2 regions of the Frankia umida genome follow, and region 2 is predicted to be linked to the other one. Evidence: riboswitches for the same ligand, from Rfam matches in the RefSeq annotation. Region 2 holds a riboswitch; the other holds the start of a gene.
What was found. A riboswitch is a leader RNA that binds a small molecule or an ion and turns the genes downstream of it on or off. The one in region 2 is predicted to bind cyclic di-AMP.
Positions count from the first base shown of each region.

Region 1: linked by a shared signal. The riboswitch ahead of MXD59_RS01120 (transglycosylase family protein) and the one ahead of MXD59_RS07305 (C40 family peptidase) in region 2 are both predicted to bind cyclic di-AMP.

Region 1 covers NZ_JALKFT010000001.1:284,496-295,232, forward strand. Annotated here, with positions in the region: cyclic di-AMP (ydaO/yuaA leader) riboswitch at 288-518, shown strand; gene MXD59_RS01115 (transglycosylase family protein) at 526-1,206, shown strand; cyclic di-AMP (ydaO/yuaA leader) riboswitch at 1,714-1,859, shown strand; gene MXD59_RS01120 (transglycosylase family protein) at 1,862-2,590, shown strand; gene MXD59_RS01125 (DUF3151 domain-containing protein) at 2,633-3,103, shown strand; gene MXD59_RS01130 (adenylosuccinate synthase) at 3,206-4,489, shown strand; gene MXD59_RS01135 (hypothetical protein) at 4,718-5,731, shown strand; gene purD (phosphoribosylamine--glycine ligase) at 5,865-7,121, shown strand; gene purE (5-(carboxyamino)imidazole ribonucleotide mutase) at 7,166-7,723, shown strand; gene purB (adenylosuccinate lyase) at 7,720-9,027, shown strand; gene MXD59_RS01155 (CehA/McbA family metallohydrolase) at 8,976-9,953, opposite strand; gene MXD59_RS01160 (LLM class flavin-dependent oxidoreductase) at 9,992-10,737, opposite strand, start outside.
Region 2 covers NZ_JALKFT010000005.1:185,952-196,688, reverse strand. Annotated here, with positions in the region: gene corA (magnesium/cobalt transporter CorA) at 1-590, shown strand, start outside; gene MXD59_RS07310 (hypothetical protein) at 873-1,259, shown strand; cyclic di-AMP (ydaO/yuaA leader) riboswitch at 1,646-1,824, shown strand; gene MXD59_RS07305 (C40 family peptidase) at 1,950-2,921, shown strand; gene MXD59_RS07300 (PHB depolymerase family esterase) at 3,682-4,332, opposite strand; gene MXD59_RS07295 (type 1 glutamine amidotransferase) at 4,425-5,264, opposite strand; gene MXD59_RS07290 (Mur ligase family protein) at 5,261-6,511, opposite strand; gene MXD59_RS07285 (tRNA adenosine deaminase-associated protein) at 7,070-7,567, shown strand; gene tadA (tRNA adenosine(34) deaminase TadA) at 7,560-8,054, shown strand; tRNA gene MXD59_RS07275 (tRNA-Ser) at 8,362-8,448, shown strand; gene MXD59_RS07270 (toll/interleukin-1 receptor domain-containing protein) at 8,540-9,019, opposite strand; gene MXD59_RS07265 (NAD(P)-dependent oxidoreductase) at 9,279-9,920, shown strand; gene MXD59_RS07260 (pyridoxal phosphate-dependent decarboxylase family protein) at 10,025-10,737, opposite strand, start outside.

The DNA.
Region 1 (10,737 bases), on a different contig from region 2:
CATCGCGGCGTGTCGGCGACCAGGTGACGCGTTCGACATAAATCATTACGCTCCGCCCATCGTGCCCCATCGGCAAACAGCGTGAGCAGGCGCGCACAAAACGGCCATTCGAAGATGTCGCCAGGTTGATGAGCGGGCGCGCACGCGCGTTACCAGCCAATGCACCCCATCACCAAGCAGCCACGCCGAGTGTGCTGTTGGTCACGCACCCTATTCAATGCTTGGCGACTCGCCGGACGGCGTGGTTATGGTCATCGCCGTGCCGAACGACAACGTGCGGCATTCGTCGGGCGGCACGCCGAATCCTGCCCCCGACCGGCGATTTCTCCGTCACCATGTGGCAGGAACGGGGGAACCATCTCCGAGCATCGAAAGGATTCGATGCTCTAGGGGTGAAGTCATGCGTCGCCAGACCGGCCGTGGTTTCGGTCTGTGCGCGTCCCAGGATGTCCCTGGCATGACCGGGCAGTTCCCAGCCCGAATCCGACAGCTCACCTCGCAGGCGTGGGGAAGGACTACACATACATGTCCGACGCACGTACCAGTGGCCGACAATGGAGCGCCGGCACCCGTATACGGGCGCGGGTTCTCATGGTTGCTCCAGTTCTCGCAGCGGCGGTCGGCGGCTCACTCGCCGTCGCCGGTCCAGCGCAGGCGGCGACCACATGGGAAGGACTGCGGCAGTGCGAGTCCGGCGGTAACTACACGACGAACACCGGCAACAGCTACTTCGGGGCGTACCAGTTCTCGGCCGGCACCTGGCGCAGCCTCGGCTACACCGGCCTGCCGCACCAGGCCGCACCCGCGGTCCAGGACGAGGCCGCGCTGCGCCTGGCCCAGCGTTCCGGCTTCGGGCAGTGGCCGGTCTGCGGCCGTGGCATGGGCACGGCGCAGCTCGCCGGCGGCTCCTCGTCCGGCGCGGCGGTGCAGGCGTCCCGCACCGCGCAGCGCGGCGCGCTGACCGTCGCCCCCGCGGCACTCTCGACGCCCTCGTACACCCGTACCCTCTCGACCGCGCTGGCCGGGCAGAACCGCGCCGACGTACGAGCCTGGCAGGCGCGGATGAGCCAGATCGGCTACCCGCTCGTCCCAGATGGTCATTTCGGCCCACGCTCCGCCGCTGCCGCCCGCGCGCTGCAGTCCGCCAGGGGTCTCGCCGCCGACGGTGTCGTCGGACCGGCGACATGGCACGCCACCTTCGGCTGAGCCACCCGCCGCACCGCACTGAGCCGGACGCCACCCACAACGCGTCCTTGGACCGGTTGCGACGCCGCCATCCGGCACCATCCGCATCTGGTCCGACCCGCCCGGGGCATGGGGACACAAGCCCCGGGCGGCGCCAGCCGTCCCACCCCGGCCGCACAGGCCGGGCAGCGTGACGCCACGACCCGACCGGTCCCCCCGCACAGCCCGGACGATCTCCGGCGCGCGGGAGTCAACGGGCCGGTCGGGCGCACCACCCCCCACCGGGGCACCCCGAGCACCGAGGTACTACCCGGCCAACCCTTCGGGTACACGGGAGCGACCCCTGAGGTGCACCGGTGTTCCACGATCGGGCGGCCCGTCCGGGCCACGCCTTGTGCGTGGGTCGCCCGGTTGCCACGAACCACCCCGGTTTGCACGGCCTGGACCGGTATCGCTAGAGTGCCGCTCACTCGCCATCAGGCGATGCCGTCGGGACGGACGCCGAGTCCTGCCCACTGTCCAGGCGGCTGGCCGAGCGCACCGACATGGGCAGGAGTGGGGGAACCACTACCGGGCGTCTCCGGACGTCCTTGGGGTTAAGTCGGCTCACGCCGGCCGGGCCATCCCAGTCCGAACCCGACAGCTCACCCCGCAGGCGACACGGGATTGGACTGACATGCCGTCAGCACGGCGTGGAGGTAAGCACCGGGCAGCGCAGGCCCCCTCGGCTGCGACCCGTATCCTGCGCACCACCGGCGCGGTCACCGCCCTGGTGGGCAGCGGCCTCGCGGTCACCGCGGTCGGCGCCAGTCCGGCCGGGGCCGCCACCGCTGACGACTTCGCCAAGCTCCGCCAGTGCGAGTCCGGCGGCAACTACGCGATCAACACGGGCAACGGCTTCACCGGCGCCTACCAGTTCGATGATCAGACCTGGCACGGCCTGGGCTACTCCGGCCGCCCGTACCAGGCATCCCCGGCCACCCAGGACGAGGCCGCCGCCAAGCTGTACAACTCCCGCGGCTGGCAGCCGTGGCCGTCCTGCTCCCGCAAGATGGGGCTGGTCAACAACGGCCCGGCGAGCGTCGGCTCCGGCTCCGGTGACGTCATCGAGCAGGCCCTCACCCCGGCCGAACAGCCGATGACCCTCGACCGGGCCCGGCAGGAGATGGGCGACGGCTCGTTCAGCGGCACCGTCCTGAACGCCAGCTACGGCGGGGATGTCCGGCCCGACGCGTTCGTCTGGCAGGCCGCGATGCGCAACAAGGGCTTCGTGCTCACCGTCGACGGCAAGTTCGGCCCGCAGTCGCAGGGCATCGCCGCGCTGTACGGCTACCTGACCCGGACCAGCGACGGCCAGGCCGGTGTGGTCGGCGAGAACCTGTGGAACGTCACCGTCCGCTCCTGACCCGGTGCGGCACCGCACGACCGGGTGCGGCAGGATGAGGTCATGATGACCTCGTCGGATTCGGGCCACGGCAGCCACAGCGGCCATGGCGGCACCGCGGCCGGTCACAACCTGCTGTCCGGCCCGCCCCCCACGCGGTTGCCCTCGGACGCGGCCGCCACCGCTGCGCTGGCCGCCGGTGCGGATCCCAGCGCCGTCGCGGCGGCCACGCCGGAGCTGAGCGCCGCCTGGGCGGTTCTCGCCGAGCAGGCCTTCGCCGCGGGTCGCACGGTCGAGGCCTACGCCTACGCCCGCACCGGCTACCACCGGGGGCTGGACGCGCTGCGCCGCGCCGGCTGGCGGGGCATCGGTCCGATCCCCTGGTCCCACGAGCCCAACCGCGGTTTCCTGCGTGCGCTCGCCGTCCTCGGCCAGGCCGCCGCCGTCATCGGCGAGACGGCCGAGGCCGACCGTTGCCGCACCTTCCTCGCCGACAGCGACCCCACCGTCGCCGGCGCCCTCGGCCTGGTCTGAGGCCCGTCGGAGGCCTCCCGCGGAGCCGGTCCGTACGGTCGGACGCTGTCTGACCTGACACTTCGGCCACGCGCGGCGGTCATCCCTAGTAACCTCGCCCGAGTGCCCGCTCTCGTCCTCATCGGCGCCCAGTGGGGCGACGAGGGAAAAGGAAAGGCGACCGACCTGTTGGGCGGCGCCGTCGACTACGTCGTTCGCTATCAGGGCGGCAACAACGCCGGCCACACGGTGGTCATCGGGGCGGACAGCTACGCGCTGCATCTGATCCCCAGTGGCATCCTGCGTGCCGACTGCATCCCGGTGATCGGCAACGGGGTCGTCATCGACCCCGGCGTGCTGCTCACCGAGATGGACGGCCTCGCCGCCCGTGGGATCGACGTCTCCCGCCTGCTGATCAGCGCCAACGCGCATCTGATCATGCCGCATCACCGGGCGTTGGACCGGGTGATCGAGCGCTACCTCGGCAAGGCCCGGATCGGCACCACCGGTCGCGGCATCGGCCCGACCTACGGTGACAAGGTGGCCCGCACCGGCATCCGCGTGCAGGACCTGCTCGACCCGGGCATCTTCCGCAAGAAGCTCGAGCTCGTGCTGCGGGAGAAGAACCAGGTCCTCGTCAAGGTCTACAACCGGCGCCGGATCGAACTCGACGAGGTGTGCGACGAGTACGCCGAGTACGCCAAGCGCCTGGGCCCGCACATCGCCGACACCGGCCTCATCCTGGACACCGCCCTGCGCGAGGGCAAGGTCGTCCTGTTGGAGGGCTCCCAGGGCACCCTGCTCGACGTCGACCACGGCACGTACCCGTTCGTCACCTCGTCCAACCCGACCGCCGGCTACGCCGCCACCGGTGCCGGCATCGGCCCGACGAAGATCAACCGGGTGATCGGCATCATCAAGGCCTACACCACCCGGGTCGGGTCCGGCCCGTTCCCCACCGAACTGGACAACAAGGTCGGCGAGGAGCTGCGCCGCATCGGCGGCGAGTTCGGCGTCACCACCGGCCGGGCCCGGCGCACCGGCTGGTTCGACGCGGTGATCGCCCGGTACGCGGTCCGGGTCAACGGCCTGACCGATCTCTTCCTCACCAAGCTGGACGTGCTCTCCGGCTTCGACCGGGTGCCGATCTGCGTCGGCTACGACATCGGCGGCGAACGCGTCGACGAGATGCCGATGACCCAGACCGAGTTCCACCATGCCAAGCCGATCTACACCGAGCTCCCCGGCTGGCACGAGGACCTCTCCGCCGTCCGCGACTTCGCGGATCTGCCCGCCAACGCCAAGGACTACATCCGCGCCCTGGAGGAGTTCTCCGGCGCCCCCGTGTCCGCGATCGGCGTCGGCCCCGGTCGCGACCAGACCCTCGTCATCAACGACCTGGTCTGACCGCACCTCTCCCCGCCCGTTCCGTCTGGTTCCGTTCCGCCTCGTTCCGTCCCGACCTTCACCCCGCCTCACCTCGCCCCGGCCCGGCCGGGCCCGTGCTCCGCCACGCCACTCACTTGCGTAACGCAGAGTTACCAGTGACGCTGGTGCAGTCACGGACTGCGATAGTGGGGTGGGGTGAAGGCGGTGACCACAATCGGCTCGCGGTCATCGGGTGATGATCGCTCTGTGCCCGGCCAGGCGGCCCCGGTACCGTCCACGGCCCTCGTCCCCGCGGTGCGCCGCCGCTACCTGCACCGCGCCGACCCCACCGACTCGGATGCCTGGCCGGTCGGCTTCTCCCCCACCGGCGAAGCCCTGCCCGAGACCCTCACCGATGTCCTGCTCCGCGGCAGCCACGCCATCCGCAGTTCCAAGCGGGCCGAGGCCCAACGACTCGAACGCGCCGCCGCCGTCGCGAACCACGTCGACGCCCAGCTCCGCGACTTCCTCGACTTCTGCGCCGCGGAGCACCTCGTCCCCCCCGTGACCGTCCGTGCCTACGGTGCCCGGCCGCGCCGATCCACCACCCGACACCCCGTCCCCTCGCACCCCGATGCCAGCCTCGACCTCGGCAGTGGCATCGACCTCGGCACCAGCCCAGGCCCCACCACCGGCATCGACCAGCTGCGCCGCCTCGACCATCTTGATCGCCTCGACCCCTGGCATCACCTCGACGGCCGCCCACCCCGCCCGGACGACCCACCCCCCCTGGCCGCCGACCCGCAGCACCTCGCCGACGAGGCCCACCACCTCGCCGACGATCCGCACCACCTGGTCGCCGACCCGCCCCACGCCGATGATCTGAGCGGCCCCGACGGCTCGCGGCACGAGACCGAAGGGCGGCGCGGATCGCAGCGACACCACCGGGTCACCGGACGACCGGGCACGTCCCAGGAGCGTCGCCGACGCCGACCGCACCGGCGAGAGCGGCTCCAGGCCTGGCCCCTGCTCTACTGGCGGTGCGAGTCGTTCCCCACGGCGGGTCGTTCCCTGCACCTTTTCGTCGAGCCGGACGGTCGCACCTTCGAGGGCCGCGACGATCCGGCCCCGCTGACGGTGCTCGGACGCGAGGTCCGGGTCTGGCCCGTCGACGCCGCCGCCATCGTGGCGGGCATGGCCGAGGTCGACGCCCGACGCTGCGCACTCCAACTCGTCCACGGGATGGCACACCTTCTCTGGCGATCCGGCGTCGGCCTGTGACACCGCCGAAGCCGAAGCGAGCAAACTCGCACGGCGGGCGAGATGATCAGCTGGCACGCTAGTGTGTCAGGGTGACTCGACCCGGCTGGCTCGCATTTCGGTATCGGCGCTCCGACGTCGATGAGGGAAGCGCATGAGGATTCTGGTCGTCGGCTCGGGTGGGCGTGAGCACGCGTTGTGCCGGGCGCTGGCCCGTGATCCGCGGGTGGACGCGCTGGTCTGCGCCCCGGGTAACGCGGGTACGGCGGACATCGCCGAGCCGCGCTCGTTGGATGTCGGCGATCCGGACGCGGTCGCGGTGCTCGCCGAACAGGTGGGCGCGGATCTGACGGTGATCGGGCCGGAGGTGCCGCTGGTCGCAGGGGCGGCGGACGAGGTGCGCCGTCGGGGGCTCGCCGTGTTCGGGCCGAGCGCGGCGGCGGCGCGGCTTGAGGGTAGTAAGGCGTTCGCGAAGCAGGTGATGCGTGCGGCGGGGGTGCCGACGGCGGCCGCCCGCGACCATACCGAGGTCGAGCCGGCGCTCGCCGATCTGGACGCGTTCGGCCCGCCGTACGTCGTCAAGTACGACGGGCTCGCGGCGGGTAAGGGCGTCACCGTCACCGAGGATCGCGAGGCCGCCGTCGCGGCGGTGCGGGCGAGTCTGCGCGGGCCGGATGACCGGGTCGTCCTCGAGGAGTACCTGGACGGGCCGGAGGTGTCGCTGTTCGCGATCGTCACCGAGTCCGGGGCGATCATGCCGTTGCTCCCGGCACAGGATCACAAGCGGGTGGGAGACGGGGACACCGGGCCCAACACCGGCGGGATGGGTGCGTACACCCCGTTGCCGTGGGCGTCGCACGGGCTGTCCGCCGAGATCGTCCAGAAGGTGATCCGGCCGACGGTCGACGAGATGGCGCGGCGCGGCACCCCGTTCAGCGGGTTGCTGTACGCGGGGTTGGCGCTGACCGGCAGGGGCCTGCGGGTGGTGGAGTTCAACGTCCGGTTCGGTGATCCCGAGACGCAGGCGATCCTCGCGCTGCTGTCGACCCCGCTGACCGACGTGTTGACGGGACGGACCACACCGCGGTTCCGTTCGGGCGCCGCGATCACCGTCGTCGTCGCCGCGGCCGGCTACCCGCAGTCACCGCGGCTGGGTGATCCGATCCGGGGCCTGGCCGCGGCCGATGCCCTCACCGGCGTGGACGTCCTGCATGCGGGGACCAGGCGGGACGAGCATGGTCAGGTGGTGTCGGCCGGCGGGCGCGTGCTGTCCGTCACGGCGATCGGCTCCAACCTGGAATCCGCACGAGGATCTGCATATGAGGCGGTCAGCCGGATCTCGCTGGCCGGCGCGCACTACCGCACCGACATCGGGGATCCGTCCCGGATGCGCCACACCGCCGGCGCCTGACGCGCGGGCACTGACAACGATATCGACAGGGACAGGAGCAGAGCGTGTCGCAGAGCAGCAGCGCGCCGGGGCAGGCACGGGTGGCCATCGTCTTCGGATCGCCGTCGGACGCCCAGACGATGAGCAAGGCCGGCGCGACCCTCGAGCGGTTCGGCGTGGGGTACGAGGAGGTGTCGATCTCGGCGCACCGCGCACCGCGCGCACTGGCCGAGTACGTGGGTCAGCTGCGCGGCCGCGGGATCTCCGTGGTGATCGCCGGGGCGGGCCTGGCCGCGGCGCTGCCCGGCGCCGTCGCGTCCATGACGACACTGCCGGTCATCGGCGTGCCGATCTCCGGTGGGGCGCTGGACGGGATGGACTCGATGCTCGCGATCGCGCAGATGCCGCCGGGTGTGCCGGTGGCGACCGTCGGCCTGAACAACTCGACGAACGCGGCGATCCTCGCCACCCAGATCCTGGCGCTTGCCGACCCGGACCTGAGCCTGCGGCTCGCCGAGTTCAAGGATGACTTCGAGCGCGCCGCCGCCGACGGCCTCGCCGCGCTCGCCGCCCCCGCGGACGCCACCGCGGGCGCCGGGGCCAGCGTCGGCGCCGGTCAGTGATCGGCCGCTACACCCTGCCCGAGATGGGCCGGGTCTGGTCGGAGGCACACAAGTACGAACTGTGGTGTCAGGTCGAGGTGCTGGTCTGCGAGGCCCATGCCGCCGCCGGCCGGATTCCCGCCGACAGCGTCGAACCGGTCCGGGCCGCCCCCGCGCCGACGCCCGAGGCGGTCGCCGAGATCGAGGCCGTCACCCAGCATGACGTGATCGCCTTCCTGTCGGCCTGGGCGGACAACACCGAGCCCCGCTCGGCCGCCGCCTACGTCCATTTCGGGATGACCTCGTCGGACCTGCTCGACACCGCGCTCGCCCTGCAGCTCGTCGAGGCCACCGACCTGCTGCTCGCGAAGGCCGACACCCTGGTCGCCGCCCTGCGTGATCTTGGCCTCGAGCACCGGAACACCCTGCGGGTCGGACGCACCCACGGCATCCACGGGGAACCGACCGTGTTCGGCCACCGGGTCGCCGACCTCGCGTTCGGCCTGGCCCGCTGCCGTGACCGGCTGCGCACCGCCCGCACGGAGGTCGGCCTCGCGAAGATCTCCGGCGCGGTGGGCACCTACTCCAACATCGAGCCGGACGTCGAGATCCACGTCGCCGAGAAGCTGGGGCTGCGCCCGACCCCGGTCGCCACCCAGGTGGTGCTGCGCGACGGCATCGCGAACTGGGTGGCCGCGCTCGCGGGGCTCGCCACCGTGTGTGAGGCGATCGCGCTGGAGGTCCGCCACGGCCAGCGCACCGAGGTCCGCGAACTGTCCGAGCCGTTCGGCTCCGGGCAGAAGGGTTCCTCGGCGATGCCGCACAAGAAGAACCCGATCATGTCGGAGCGCATCGCCGGCCTCGCCCGGATCGTCCGCGCCCAGTACGTCCCGGTGCTCGAAGGTGTGCCGCTGTGGCATGAGCGGGACATCTCCCACTCGTCCACCGAGCGGATCGCCCTGCCGGACGCGTCCGCCGGCGTCGACTACCTGCTGCACCTGACCACCCGGCTGGTCCGCGGCCTGGTCGTCGACACCGCCCGGATGCGGGCGAACCTGGACGCCACCGGCGGCCTGGTCTACACCTCGGCGGTGCTGCTCGAACTGGTCGAGACGGGCCTGTCCCGCGAGGACGCCTACGCCATCACCCAGGCCGCGGCGATGGAGACCTGGCAGACCGGTATCCCCTTCCGCGACACCCTGCGCAAACAGGCCGCCGAACGCGATCTCCCCCTGGACGAGCCCCGCCTGGACGAGGTCAGCCGCCCCGAGCGCTACACCGAACGCCTCACCGGCGTCTTCGACGCGCTGGCCGCCCTGACCTGAGCGGGACGTCGAAGGTGGATGGGGTTGGTCCAGGCGCGGCCGCCGGCGGCGTCCTCGACGGTGACCCGGCAGTAGCCGTCACCGAACATCGCGACCGGGAGTGAGCCTTCCGTCAGTTCTTTTCCCACCAGCACCTGCTTGCCCGGGACGCCACCGGTCAGCAGGATCCTGCGCACCGGCGAACACCGGACGGTGATCTGACCCTCACGCAGCTCGACATCGTGTAGTTCGGGGCCGGTGCTCGCGTAGTAGTGGCCGGCTTTGAGAGCGGCCAGGAGTTCGTTCGGATCGAGGGCGACGGCGCGGACGTGCACCCAGCCGGCGCAGGCCGGCGGATCCTGAGGCTGGAAATGCGCGTCGTCGGCGGCGTAGGCACCCAGGCGGTGGCCACGGCCCAGCAGGATGTCGGTGAGGTGCCAGCTGTCGCCGCGGTCCTCCAGTGCCGCCAGTGCGTTGAACACCTCGACGGCGTGGGCCGCGTCGAGGCTTTCGGCATCCGCCAGGGTGAGCAGGGACGCCGCCGGATGCGCCATACCGATGAACGCACCCGCCGCCCGCGCCCGGCGGGCCAGTGCCGGGCCGGTCTCCCCAGGCCCCGGCGGCGGGAAGCCCAGGGGCAGGCCGACCGCGATGATGTGCCACTCGTCGGAGAACTCCGTACGCGGCGCGTGCAGCTCGGCACCGATCAGGGTCGTGAATCCCTCGGTGCGCAGGTCACGGGTGTCGACCAGCGGGAACCCGAACCTGGCTCGAAAATGATCGGTGATCGCCAGGAAGTCGTAACCGGCCTGCCGGTAGTGCCGCGCCGTCTCCGCCGGCGACAGCGCCCCGTCGGACCGGTCCGTATGGGTGTGCAGATTTCCTCGCCAGAACCGGCCAGGTCTACCGAACGGAAGACTGTTCTCCGTCGGGAGCGAGGCATCCACTCCAGAAGCGTAGTCGATCAAATCCGGTCAGGCGTGGCCTACGTGGGATCGGCCGGGGTCCAGCCGAGGGCCGGGGCGACGGTGGTGGCCAGGTCGGTGATCAGGCGGATGTTCTGGTCGAGGCCGAAGGCCGGCGGCAGGAACAGCACCAGTTCGTCGGCGACCGAGATACCCGGGTCGGCGAGCACCGCCGCGGCCACCGCGTCCGGATCTCCGTGGTAGACCGGGCTCATCGCGAAGCCGGCCGGCAGCTCGGCGAGTCTGATCGGCGGCAGGGCGCCCTGCGGCCGGGACGCGGCCGGCCCGTAGGTGCGTCGTTCCAGGTCGTAGGCGGCGTAGGTCTCGCGCAGCTCGCCGGTCGGCCCGGGCAGCACGGACGCGGACACCGCGACCGGCGGCGGCGGGGTGCCGTGGGTGGCCGTCCAGGCGGCCCGGTACTCGCCGATGAGGCGGGCCTGGTACTCGCCGAAGGTCTCCCCCTCGGCCAGTCCACGCAGAATGGTCCCGGTGATCAGCCGTAGCCCGAGCCGGGCCGCGTTCACCGCCGAGTCGACGTGACCGGAGCCGTACCAGATGCGTTCGCGCAGGCCCGGGCTGTGCGGGGTCACCCGCAGCTCGGTGCCGACCGGGGGGCCGGGCGGCCGATGCTCGGTGACGGTGTGCAGCACCTCGCCGGAGACACCGGCCAGGAACCGGCGTAGCCGCCGCTGGCCCTCGGTGCGGGCGTCCGTGTCGACGGCGCCGAAGACGTCGTCCCAGGTGTCGGAACCGCTGGAGAAGGCCA
Region 2 (10,737 bases):
AGGCCGCCCCGGAGATGCTGCGCCACGGCCCGACCGCCGTCCTGCACGCGATCTGCGACAGCATCGTCGATGACTACGTGGACACCGTCGAGAAGATCCAGGTGGATGTCGACCAGATCGAGGCCGGGGTGTTCCGCCGCGAACACACCCCGTCCACCGAGTCCGCCTACCAGATGAAGCGGGAGCTGCTCGAGCTCAAGCACGCCGTCCAGCCGCTGACCGGACCGCTGCGCAGCCTCATCCTGGACCGGCCACGAATGGTGGACGTCGCGATGCGCCGCTACTTCCGCGACGTCGCCGACCATCTCGAGCAGGTCAGCGAGCGGATCTCGCACTTTGACGAACTGCTCTCCTCGGTGCTCCAGGCCACACTTACCCAGCTGACCATCGCGCAGAACGAGGACATGCGGCGGATCAGCGCCTGGGTGGCGATCGCCGCCGTTCCGACCGCGCTCGCCGGAATCTACGGAATGAACTTCGAGCACATGCCCGAGCTGCGCCAGACCTGGGGTTATCCCGCGGTCCTGAGCGTGATGGTGGTCGCCTGTCTGCTGCTGTACCGGGCGTTCAAACGTAACGGCTGGCTTTAGCCGGCCCGAAAGTGACCTGCGTCATTGACGCCGGCCGGGAACCGGTGCCCCGCAGCGCATGCCCATACAAATAGCGCCCAAACCGCCGGTACGCCGCAAAACACGCAGCCAGCCGGTGGTCCATGGTTCATTTTTACTATCAGTTGACAGTGCCGACGTATCCGTACGATGGGTTACATTCGGTCGTCGCCGTCGGCTACCGTAACCATCCGTGTCGGAGCGACCGGGCCTCGTCTCCGCGGCTCGGCACAGCCCCCGATCCCCCACCCCCCAGGGGAGCTCATGCCCTCGTCTGACCCCGCCCGGCGAGCGACCACCCCCATGCCCGACCGCGGTGATCTGATCGTCGAGCTGGTCGGCCGCCTGGAGGTCCTCGACGGCCTGTTGAGCCGGTTGGAGGAAGCCGAGCGTCAGGCCAAGGACGCCAGCGAGTTCCTCGCCCGCACGCGCGACTGGCAGGAGGAGACGGTCCGCACCATCCAGGAGGAGCGGGCCCGGATGCGCCAGCGCCAACGCGCCCTGGACGCGCTCGCCGACCGTGCCCGCGCCGCCGTCGCCTCCCTTGCCCACCAGCGTTCGTTGCCCGGCGAGGTCCAGCTGCTCGCCCTCGAACTCCAGATGCTCGACACCGCCGGCTTCCTCTCCCGCCGCGGCCGGACCCCCCGTTGACGCACCCCTCGGATCTGCCTGATGGGCATGAACCACGGCCCGGGCGGCCCGCTGCACGGCCCCGGCTCCGCGGTTACCGGGTGCGACCGAGGCCGTGTCCACCTGTGGGTGTCCAATCGGGGCGACCCGGCTGCGGACACCCGGTTCCACGACGTCACGGCATCGATCCGGGGGTTGGCGACCACCTCCCATCCAGGCGTTTTCGCGTGCTGGGACAGCCTGATCGGCTCGGCCAGGCGGCACTTGTGGTGGCCCGGGCGCGGGCACTTCAGTGCACACTGCCTGTAGTTGGGAGGAGCTAGTGTTTACCCGCACCATCCGAGTGGACTAGTCTCACGCCGACGAAACGACAACACCGGGCCGAACGCCGAATCCTGCCCCCGGCCCCGGTGTCCCCTCCGAGTCGTCATCTGGGGCAGGAGCGGGGGACCCATCCTCCACACCGGCCAGCACCGAACCGCGGTGCCGGCCTAGGGGTGAAGTCCGCAGCGTGAAGGTCACGCCGCGGGCCGGGCAGCCCAGCCCGAACCCGACAGCTCACTTCGCAGGCGTACGGGAAGGAATACATCGTTGTCCGCACAAAGCGTGCAGCTCGACGAAGATTCACGCGTCGCGGGTCGCGGCCGTCACCGTGCCCCGTCCCCCACGCCGGTCACCCGTAGTCGGGGCCGGGCGCGTGCCTTCGCCGCGATGACCACCGGGACCGTAGCGGTCTCCGGAGTGGCCCTGGCTGGCTGTGCCACCGACGTCCACGCCGACCAGGCGCGCGACGAGTCGACGAACACCGCCCCGGTCACTCTCGCCGCGCAGATCGGCTCGCGAGCCGCCCTCGGCGGCAGCATCGCCGCTGCGGCGATCAGCTCCGACGGTTCCGTCGGCACCACCCTGACCACCACGACCGTCGACGCACCGCCCCTGGCGGGCAAGGTGCAGGTCGGCCTGCGGGTCACCAACCCGAACGTGACGGTCACCCCGAACGAGCCCGTGGACATCGGCTTCTCGCTGTTCAACGAGGCCACCCACGAGCCGCTGGCGAACCAGCTCGTCAAGGTGCAGGTCAAGCTGCCCACCGGCTGGGCGACCTTCAAGCACCTGTACACCAACGACCAGGGCTACACGTCGTACACGGCCCGGGTGCTCACCACGACGAACGTCACCGCGATCTTCGACGGGACGGACGCCCTCCAGTCGGCGCACTCGTCGAACGACGCCACCCTGCAGGTCGCGCAGCCCGCCCCGGCGGCGGCCTCGCGCACCCGCGGTGCGATCATCGACAACGTCTCCGTCGACGTGGACGTCCCGCTCCCGGCGAACTCCATCGGTGAGAAGGCCGTCTACCTGGCCTCTCTGCAGGCCGGCAAGCCCTACGTCTACGGTGCCGACGGCCCGAGCTCGTTCGACTGCTCCGGGCTCGTCCAGTACGTCTACCGGCAGCTGGGCAAGACCCTGCCGCGCACGACGGACGCCCAGTTCGCCGCCACCACCCGGATCTCCATGTACAACAAGCAGCCCGGAGATCTGATCTTCCTGGGTACGCCCGGCAACATCTACCACGTCGGCATCTACGCCGGCAACGGCAAGATGTGGGTCGCCCCGCACACCGGCGACGTCGTGAAGCTCCAGTCGATCTACACCACGTCGTACTACGTGGGCCGGATCTGACGACACCTTCGCCACCGCTTCGTCCGAGCCGGGCCCAGCGGCCACCCTCCCGCACGTCCCGAGGGTAGCCAGCAGCCTTTCCTGGACCTCGCGGCGCCTGCCGTGGACACGACCCTGACCTGGACGACTGACGCCGCCCGCGACCACCCCCCTCCGGCCGCGGTCAGGTAGCAGCCGTACACGTCCACGCGTCGGCACGTTTCGTACTTCTGGACACGTTCGGCACCATCCAGTGCCCTGGTCGGGCATGCTCCCCCGACCGGTCGTCCGGCAGCAGCACGCTGCCCTTACCGGGTCACCATCGTCGCTGACCCGGCCACACCCCAACCTGGCCGCTGATGACCCCGGCCATGCGACCGCCCCTCCCCGCCCGGCCGGCCATCGCCATGCCCTTGGCACCTGGCCCCAGCCGTACCCCGACCAGTCACTGCCGCACTCGACCGGTCGCCCCGCACCTGTCTGGCAGGAGCCGTCTGTTCCTTCCGGCCGGACGGACGTCAGATCTGCCCCCCCACGGGCGGCCGGGCCGCTCGGCGGCCGCCCCCCCCCCCCCCCCCCCCCCCCCCCCCCCCCCCCCCCGGGGGCGCCCCCCGGGCCTCCCATCCCCACCGGCCCACGTCCGGCCTTCTCTCCTGCGCCGACCCGCGTCCGGCCTTTCCCCTGCGCCGGGCCTCGTCCGACAGTTCTCTTCATCCGCCAGCCCACGTCTGACGGGGCGGACGGACAGGCCGGACGGGAAGGCCGGGGACGGGAAGGCCGGTCAGGCGGGCAGGCGGTGGCCTGAGGAGGCCTTCCAGAGGGTCTCGCTGACTTTTTTGTCCCAGTCCGTCTCAGCGACGCGTTCGACGGGGACGCGGCCGGCACAGGGCGACTGGGGCTCCTGGGTGAACTGGCCCACGACGCCCACGACGGCGAAGGCGGGGGTGCCTGCCGAGCAGACGGCGGTGAGGGCCAGCCGGGCGCCTTCACCGACGCCCCAGATGTAGATCCGATTCGGATCGATCTTGCTCTTCTTCGTCGACACGTAGTCGATGACGTCCCGGATGTAGCGGGCGTCGGGGCCGTCGGGGCTGTCGATGCGCCAGGTACCGCCGACGGCTTCGGGGTAGGCGACGGCGAAGGTCTTCTCGTTGGCCACGGAGCCGGCCTTGCTGTCATGGTCGAAGGTCTTGGCCGAGGTGTTGTCGTCGTGAAGGATCAGCACGAGCGGAATCGGCTTCTTGGGGCTGCCGGGAGCGTGCACATACAGCTCCCGGCCGGACGAACCGTAGCCCTTCGGTATCGCGTCCCGCTTGGTCTTCGGACCGCTGTCATGCTGGATGAAGACCCAGAGCACGACGACGACCGCCGCGACGATGTACCCGGTTCGTTTGTTCTTGCCCCACCAGCCGGCAAGGGGATTGGCTGCCACGGTCCCACGGAACCACACCGCCCCAGTCGAAACCCCGCAAACGTGTGATCGGACAACCGTGGCCCGACCACCACGAAGGTGCCGTTGGGCGGTCAGCCGGCGGTGAGCGCGCGGTGCCGGGCCTCCCGCAGTGCAACGGTTTCCGGCGGTCCGGACAGCGGCGGCAGCGTGCCATGTACCCAGGTCAGCAGCAGGTCCGCCAGCGCCGGATTCTGCGCCAGCACCGGCCCGTGCAGGTAGGTGCCCAGCACCCGCCCGTCCACGATCCCGTCGGTCCCCGCCGAGGACGAGCCGTCATCCGGCCCAGCCGTCCCACCGGCACGCCCGCCCGCGCCACCACCGGCAGCTCCGGCGGCACCAGCACCGCCGGAGCCGTCGCCGATGCCGCGGCGGACCGTCCCGAGGGGGAATCCCTGGCAGCCGGGCAGGCGCCTGGTCCGTCCGGCGTGGTTCTCGTAGCCGAAGAGGGTGGGCAGGCCGAGGCGGGGGTCGGGTTCGACGACGATGTCGCCGACGGCGCGCCCCGGCGGGGGGGCGTCCGGACCGGCGAAGGAACGGCGGGTCTCGATCCCGACCAGACCCAGCCCCTCGTGGATCTCCCCGCCGGACGGGAAGCTCTGACCGATCACCTGGTAGCCGGCGCAGACCGCGAGCACCGCCGCACCGCCGTGCACCGCCCGGGGGATCGCCCGGTTCTGCCGGATACCGTCGGCCGCGAGCACCTGCGGGGCGTCCTCACCGCCGCCGAGCAGGTAGATGTCGCACCCTTCGGGCACCGGCGAACCGGCGGGGACATCGACCCGTTCGACCGGCAGGCCACGCCAGCGCAGCCGCCGTTCCAACACGATCGCGTTGCCGCCGTCGCCGTAGGTGCCGAGCAGCTCCGGGTAGATCAGCGCGATCCGGGTCGTCGAGACGCCGCGGCGGCTCATCGGGTGCACCGCACGAGCAGGTCGCGGAAGGCGGTGTAGTTGGCGACCACGTCGACGACCTTCTCGTTGGCCGCCTGGGCTGCGTCCTCAGCGCTGCGGTGCACGCTGTGCGGCACCTCCGCGTAGGCCAGGCGCACGCTCATGTCCTCCTTGCGCTCCCCGGTGACGAGCACCTGCCGGCCGGCGAGCCGTTCGAGCGGGACGTCCCAGATCCACGAGGGGTCTCGGCCGTCGGCGGTCTGCGAGTTGAAGTCGATGACGACGGGACGCGGCGGGGCGTCGGCGAGCAGTTCCATCATCTCCACCCAGCCGGCGGGGTTCTTCGCGAGCAGCAGCCGCCCGCGCCGGCCCTGTTCGCCGAGGAAGACCTCCTGATAACGGCCCTGGACGTCACCCAGGCCGGTCATCGCGGCCAGCGCCGCCTCGACCTCCACGCCGAACTCGCGGGCGGCGGCGGCGGCCATCGCCGCGTTGCCGAGGTTCACCCGTCCGGGCAGGTCGAGGCGGGCGGGGACAGTGCGGCCGTACCAGCGCAGCTCCCGCGGCCCGATCACCGAGACGATCGGCTCCGGCCGGGCCAGCCCGCATTCGGACCACCAGCCGTTGGCGTTGCGGTGCAGCAGCCGGGCGCACTGTGGGCAGACCATCGCGTCCGCCGTCCAGTTCTGCCCCGCCGACACCCACACCTGCCGTGACCAGCCGGCCGCCGCCCACGCGACGAGGGGATCGTCCACATTGGCGACGACGGTCGTGTCGGGCAGTTCGGCGCCGAGTTCACGCCACATCGCGGCGATCCGCCGGGTCTCGTTGGACCGGTCCAGCTGGTCGCGGCTGATGTTGAGCAGCAGCACGACCCGCGGCCCGATCTCCCGGGTGACCTTCGGCAGCCAGATCTCGTCGACCTCGAGGGCCGCCGCCGCGTCGAACGGCGGCTTCGACAGGGCGGCGAACACCCCCGGGGCCATGTTCGCCCCGCCGCTGTTCGACTTGACCGGCCCCAGGGTGCCCAGCGCCCGCGCGAGCAGCCGGGTCGTCGTCGTCTTGCCGTTCGTGCCCGACACGCAGGCGGTGGGACGCCGGGAGCCGACCTCGGCGAGGGCCCCCGGGGACACCCGAAGGGCCAGTTTCCCGCCGATCATCTCCCCGGAACCACGGCCAAGCCGACGGGACGCCTCGGCGGCGAGTCGCTCCAGGGCAAGGGCGGCCTGCGTCCGGGCGGTGAACCTACGCGGAAATGATGTCGTCATCGCGCTTTCTACAGTGCCACGGCGACAGCCGGCACCGGACGCCGCCCCCGGATCCGTTCCGGTATCTCCCCGGCATCCGCTGTGCGCTGTGCGCACACTGCGAGCGGCTACCGTGAGCCGCCGTTCGACACCCCACCCCGCACGGACGGACTTGTTCGGTCCGTTACGCGCGGACTACCCGGATGTGCCCATGGGACCTTGGTGTAGCTGTCACCCGACTGGCACGGTAGAACTCACCCATTGGGGTGAACCGGGCCACCGGGATCCGGCTTCTGGAGTGAGAATCACAGGTAGTGCATGGTGGGACAGGTCGGTTAACTACCGGCGGCCATGCTGACCTGCGGTTTGACGACCTGGAGCTCGCTGTCGCGGGTGCCCGGGAACTTCGAGGTTCGCCGATCGGCGCTTCGGGGCACCGGCCCAGTGACCGGTCCACCAGACCAGCGGACCAGCCGGTCACCGGACCAGCCGGCCGTCGGACCTACGGGTCTCCCCGTCGGGCGGGAGTTCGGACCGGTCGAGCACCGACCGGTCGCAGAAGGGACGTGAGGGCACACCGTGACCACGAAGGCAATCGCGATCGCTCGGGAGCACGGCCACTGGTCCGTGCACGAACTCGACCCCGCGGACCTCGACGACCTCGACGCCCTCACCGACGCCATGCGCGACCTCGGTGACGCCTCCGTCGTCGCCTTCCTCGAGGAGGACGACGAGTACCTCGCGATCGTCCGCCTGGGTGACAAGCAGCTGGACCCGTCGGTCTTCCTCTCCGACCGCCGCGCCCTGGTCAGCTCCGACCTCGCCGGCCGTCTCTTCTCCGACGCGCTGCCCTCCATGGCCGGCCTGTCCACCGAGGACGACGAGGACGACGACGACTCCGCCGTCCTGCTCCAGGCCTCCCCCGTCGGTGACCTGGATCTCCTCGCCGACCTGGGTACCTCCGAGGAGGACCTGCTCGAACTCATCGGCGAGGAAGGCATGCTCCCCGCCGACCTGATCAGCGCCCTGAGCGAACGCGCCGGCGCCGGGGAGATCTTCGACGACGCCCGTGGCTGACTCGTTCAGTCACGAGGCGGCGATGGGCCTGGCGCTGGACCAGGCGCGTCTCGCTCTGGCCTCCGGCGACGTCCCGGTCGGCGCGGTCGTCCTCGCCGCCGATGGCACGGTGATCGGCACCGGCTACAACACCCGCGAGCGCGACGGCGACCCCACCGCCCACGCCGAGGTCATCGCCCTACGCGCCGCCGCCCAGGCCCTGGGCTCCTGGCGCCTGACCGGCACCACCCTCGTCGTCACCCTCGAGCCCTGCACCATGTGCGCCGGCGCCCTGGTCCTCGCCCGCATCGCCCGCCTCGTCTACGGCGCCGTGGACGACAAGGCCGGCGCCGTCGGCTCCCTCTGGGACGTCGTCCGTGACCGCCGCCTCAACCACCGCCCCGAGGTCATCCCCGCCATCCGCGCCCCCGAATGCACCACCCTCCTCACCACCTTCTTCACCACCCGCCGCACCACCAGCACCCGCCCCACCCCCACCCCCAGGTGATTTCGCGGATCAGGCCGACTTTCATGATCGGCTCCCGATTGCCGGCCGCTGGGCCTGATGTCCATCGCGGACACGATCACCCCCGCGACGACCCCCTTAGCCCACGACCCCCACGCGCCACCCCGTTTTTCGTTACATACCGTCACCATCATCGCCAAGCGGGTACCCGGCAGGCTCCGAACCGGAGCCGAGCCGCGAGCACGGCGGCGGGTGTGGGCCCGGATCGCGGCCTGGCCGTGGAGGGCTGGCGGCATCCGGTCCGGACCCGGCGAACCACATGCCCGGCGCGTCCGGTAGGCTCACCTACGGTGGAGTCGCCTAGTGGCCGAGGGCGCACGCCTCGAAAGCGTGTGAGGGGGCAACCCCTCCGTGGGTTCAAATCCCACCTCCACCGCACTTGTCATGTCGCAAGACACAGCTACAGGCCCGAACCCACCGGTGGGTTCGGGCCTGATCCATTTCTAGCGGCGGGCATGGTGCTCCGGTCAGCACCGTCCAAGATCACTCGTTGGGCTCGTCGTGCGCCGCTTCGAGATTCCCGCGGATCGTTCGCACAGTGGGATGCTTCGGGCTGTACACCGCTTCACCCGGAACACCAGCAGCCGCTGGTCCGCACCCAGCGGATCCGACACCCATGCGGCCTGCCATTCGGCTTTCCCGTAGACCGAACGGGCGTGGTGCTCGGACAGCACCGCGATGGTCCGCCGGGTGCGGGAAACACCCTCGTCCATCTTCGCGACCCAGTTCGTTCCCGTCTGGAAGTCCCAGTCCTGCACCAGAAGGTGGAATCCGGCCTCTTCCAGCACCCAGGCCACCCAGACCACCCAGACCGCCCACGGCTGGTCCATCGCCGTGTAGGAGACGAAGAAGTCCCACTCGTAGCCGTCATCCACGGCGCCCCCGACCGTCACGCGGACGGTCTCCACCATCACCGGACGACGCAGCCCACCGGCGGACGAATCCACCGGGAAGAGCCCGGCCGCCCACCCGCGCCGGGCGAACGGCGGCGCCGGCGGCATACCAAAAGGCGACGTCAACTTGCCGGGCGATGCGGAGCGTGAGCATAGTTTTCGCGGAAGGTAATGGAAGTTACTGACCACGGCGGTCGGCTCAATGGCGCGCCGACCGCCTTCCAGCATCACCAGAACGCCAGCATCACCAGCACGTCGAACGGATCGCGAGACTATCCATCAGTTGCACGGCCGGTGAGTCGGAGGCAATGGCATGGCGAGGATTGTGGTTTTTGGCGCCGCGGGGCAGATCGGGCGTCGCATCACCGACGAGGCGATCAGGCGTGGGCATGAGGTCACCGCGGTCGAGGTGGACGCCTCCCGGGTGAAGAAGCTCGCCCGTAAGGCGAACGCCGTCGAGGGAGACGTGACGTCCCGGGACACCGTGCAGCGGCTGGCCCAGGAGGCGGACGCCGTCGTCGTCGCCGTCGGTGGGGTGGACCGGCCGGTGCACGCGAACGCGGCCCGCACCCTCGTCGATGTGCTGCCACGGCTGGGTGAGCAGGCGCCGCTGGTCGTCCACGTGTCGAGTGCGGGGACGCTGGAGGACGAGAACGGGCAGCGTCTCGTCGACACCTCCGATTTCCCCGCCGCCGAGCGCAAGGACGCGCTCGACCAGGTCGACGCCCTCGACACCTACCGCGGCGCCCGGGGCGTCCGGTGGGCCGCGATCGCCCCGCCGCCGCAGAACTTCGGCAGCGGCCAGCGCCGAGGCGCCTACCGCACCGGTGTCGACCATCCGGTCATCGACGCCCAGGGTCAGATCGGCATCTCCACCGAGGACTTCGCCGTAGCGGTGATCGACGAGATCGAACACCCGCGTAACCGCAACCGCCGCTTCACCGTGGGCAACTAACCACCCCATCCATCGCCGCTGGTGGTCACCCCTGCCCACCAGTGGCCAGCTCGGGCGGCGCCGGGATGAACCCCATCCCCGCGCCGCCCGCAGCGCGTGGCGGGTCAGAGCATCGTGGACAGGATGGCGCCGATGTCGTCAGGGGTGGTGCGGGGGTTGACGATGGCGAAGCGGGCGACGGCTTCGCCGGCCACGCGGGTGGGCGGGACGAAGGCGAAGCCGGCGCGGAGCAGGCCGCTGCTCCACTGCTGGTAGTCGGTGTCCGTCCAACCCCGGCGGCGGAAGACCACGACGGACAGTTCCGGTTCCCGAACGAGTTCGAGTTCGGGGCGCGCGGTGATCTGCGCTGCGGCCGCCCGCGTGGTGGCCAGGGTCACTTCGATCGCGTCGGCGTACGCCTGGGTGCCATGGGTGGCCAGGGAGAACCAGAACGGCAGGCCGCGGGCCCGTCGCGACAGGCCTATCGCGTAGTCGGACGGGTTCCAGTTGGTGTGGGAGTCGAGTACCTCGAGGTAGGCGGCGCGTTGCGGACCATGCGCGGCGAGCCCCTGCGCCGGGTCGCGGTAGAGCAGGGCGCAGGCGTCGAACGGGGCGAACAGCCACTTGTGCGGGTCGACGATGAACGAGTCGACGTCGGCGATGCCGTCGAAGCGCACCCGAGCGGACGGCGCGGCCAGCGCCGCCAGCCCGTACGCGCCGTCGGCGTGCACCCAGAGCCGATGCTCCCGGGCGACGTCGACGATGCCCCGGATGTCATCGACAACCCCGAACTGCGTCGTCCCCGCCGTCGCGACGACCGCGAACACCCCCAGCGCCG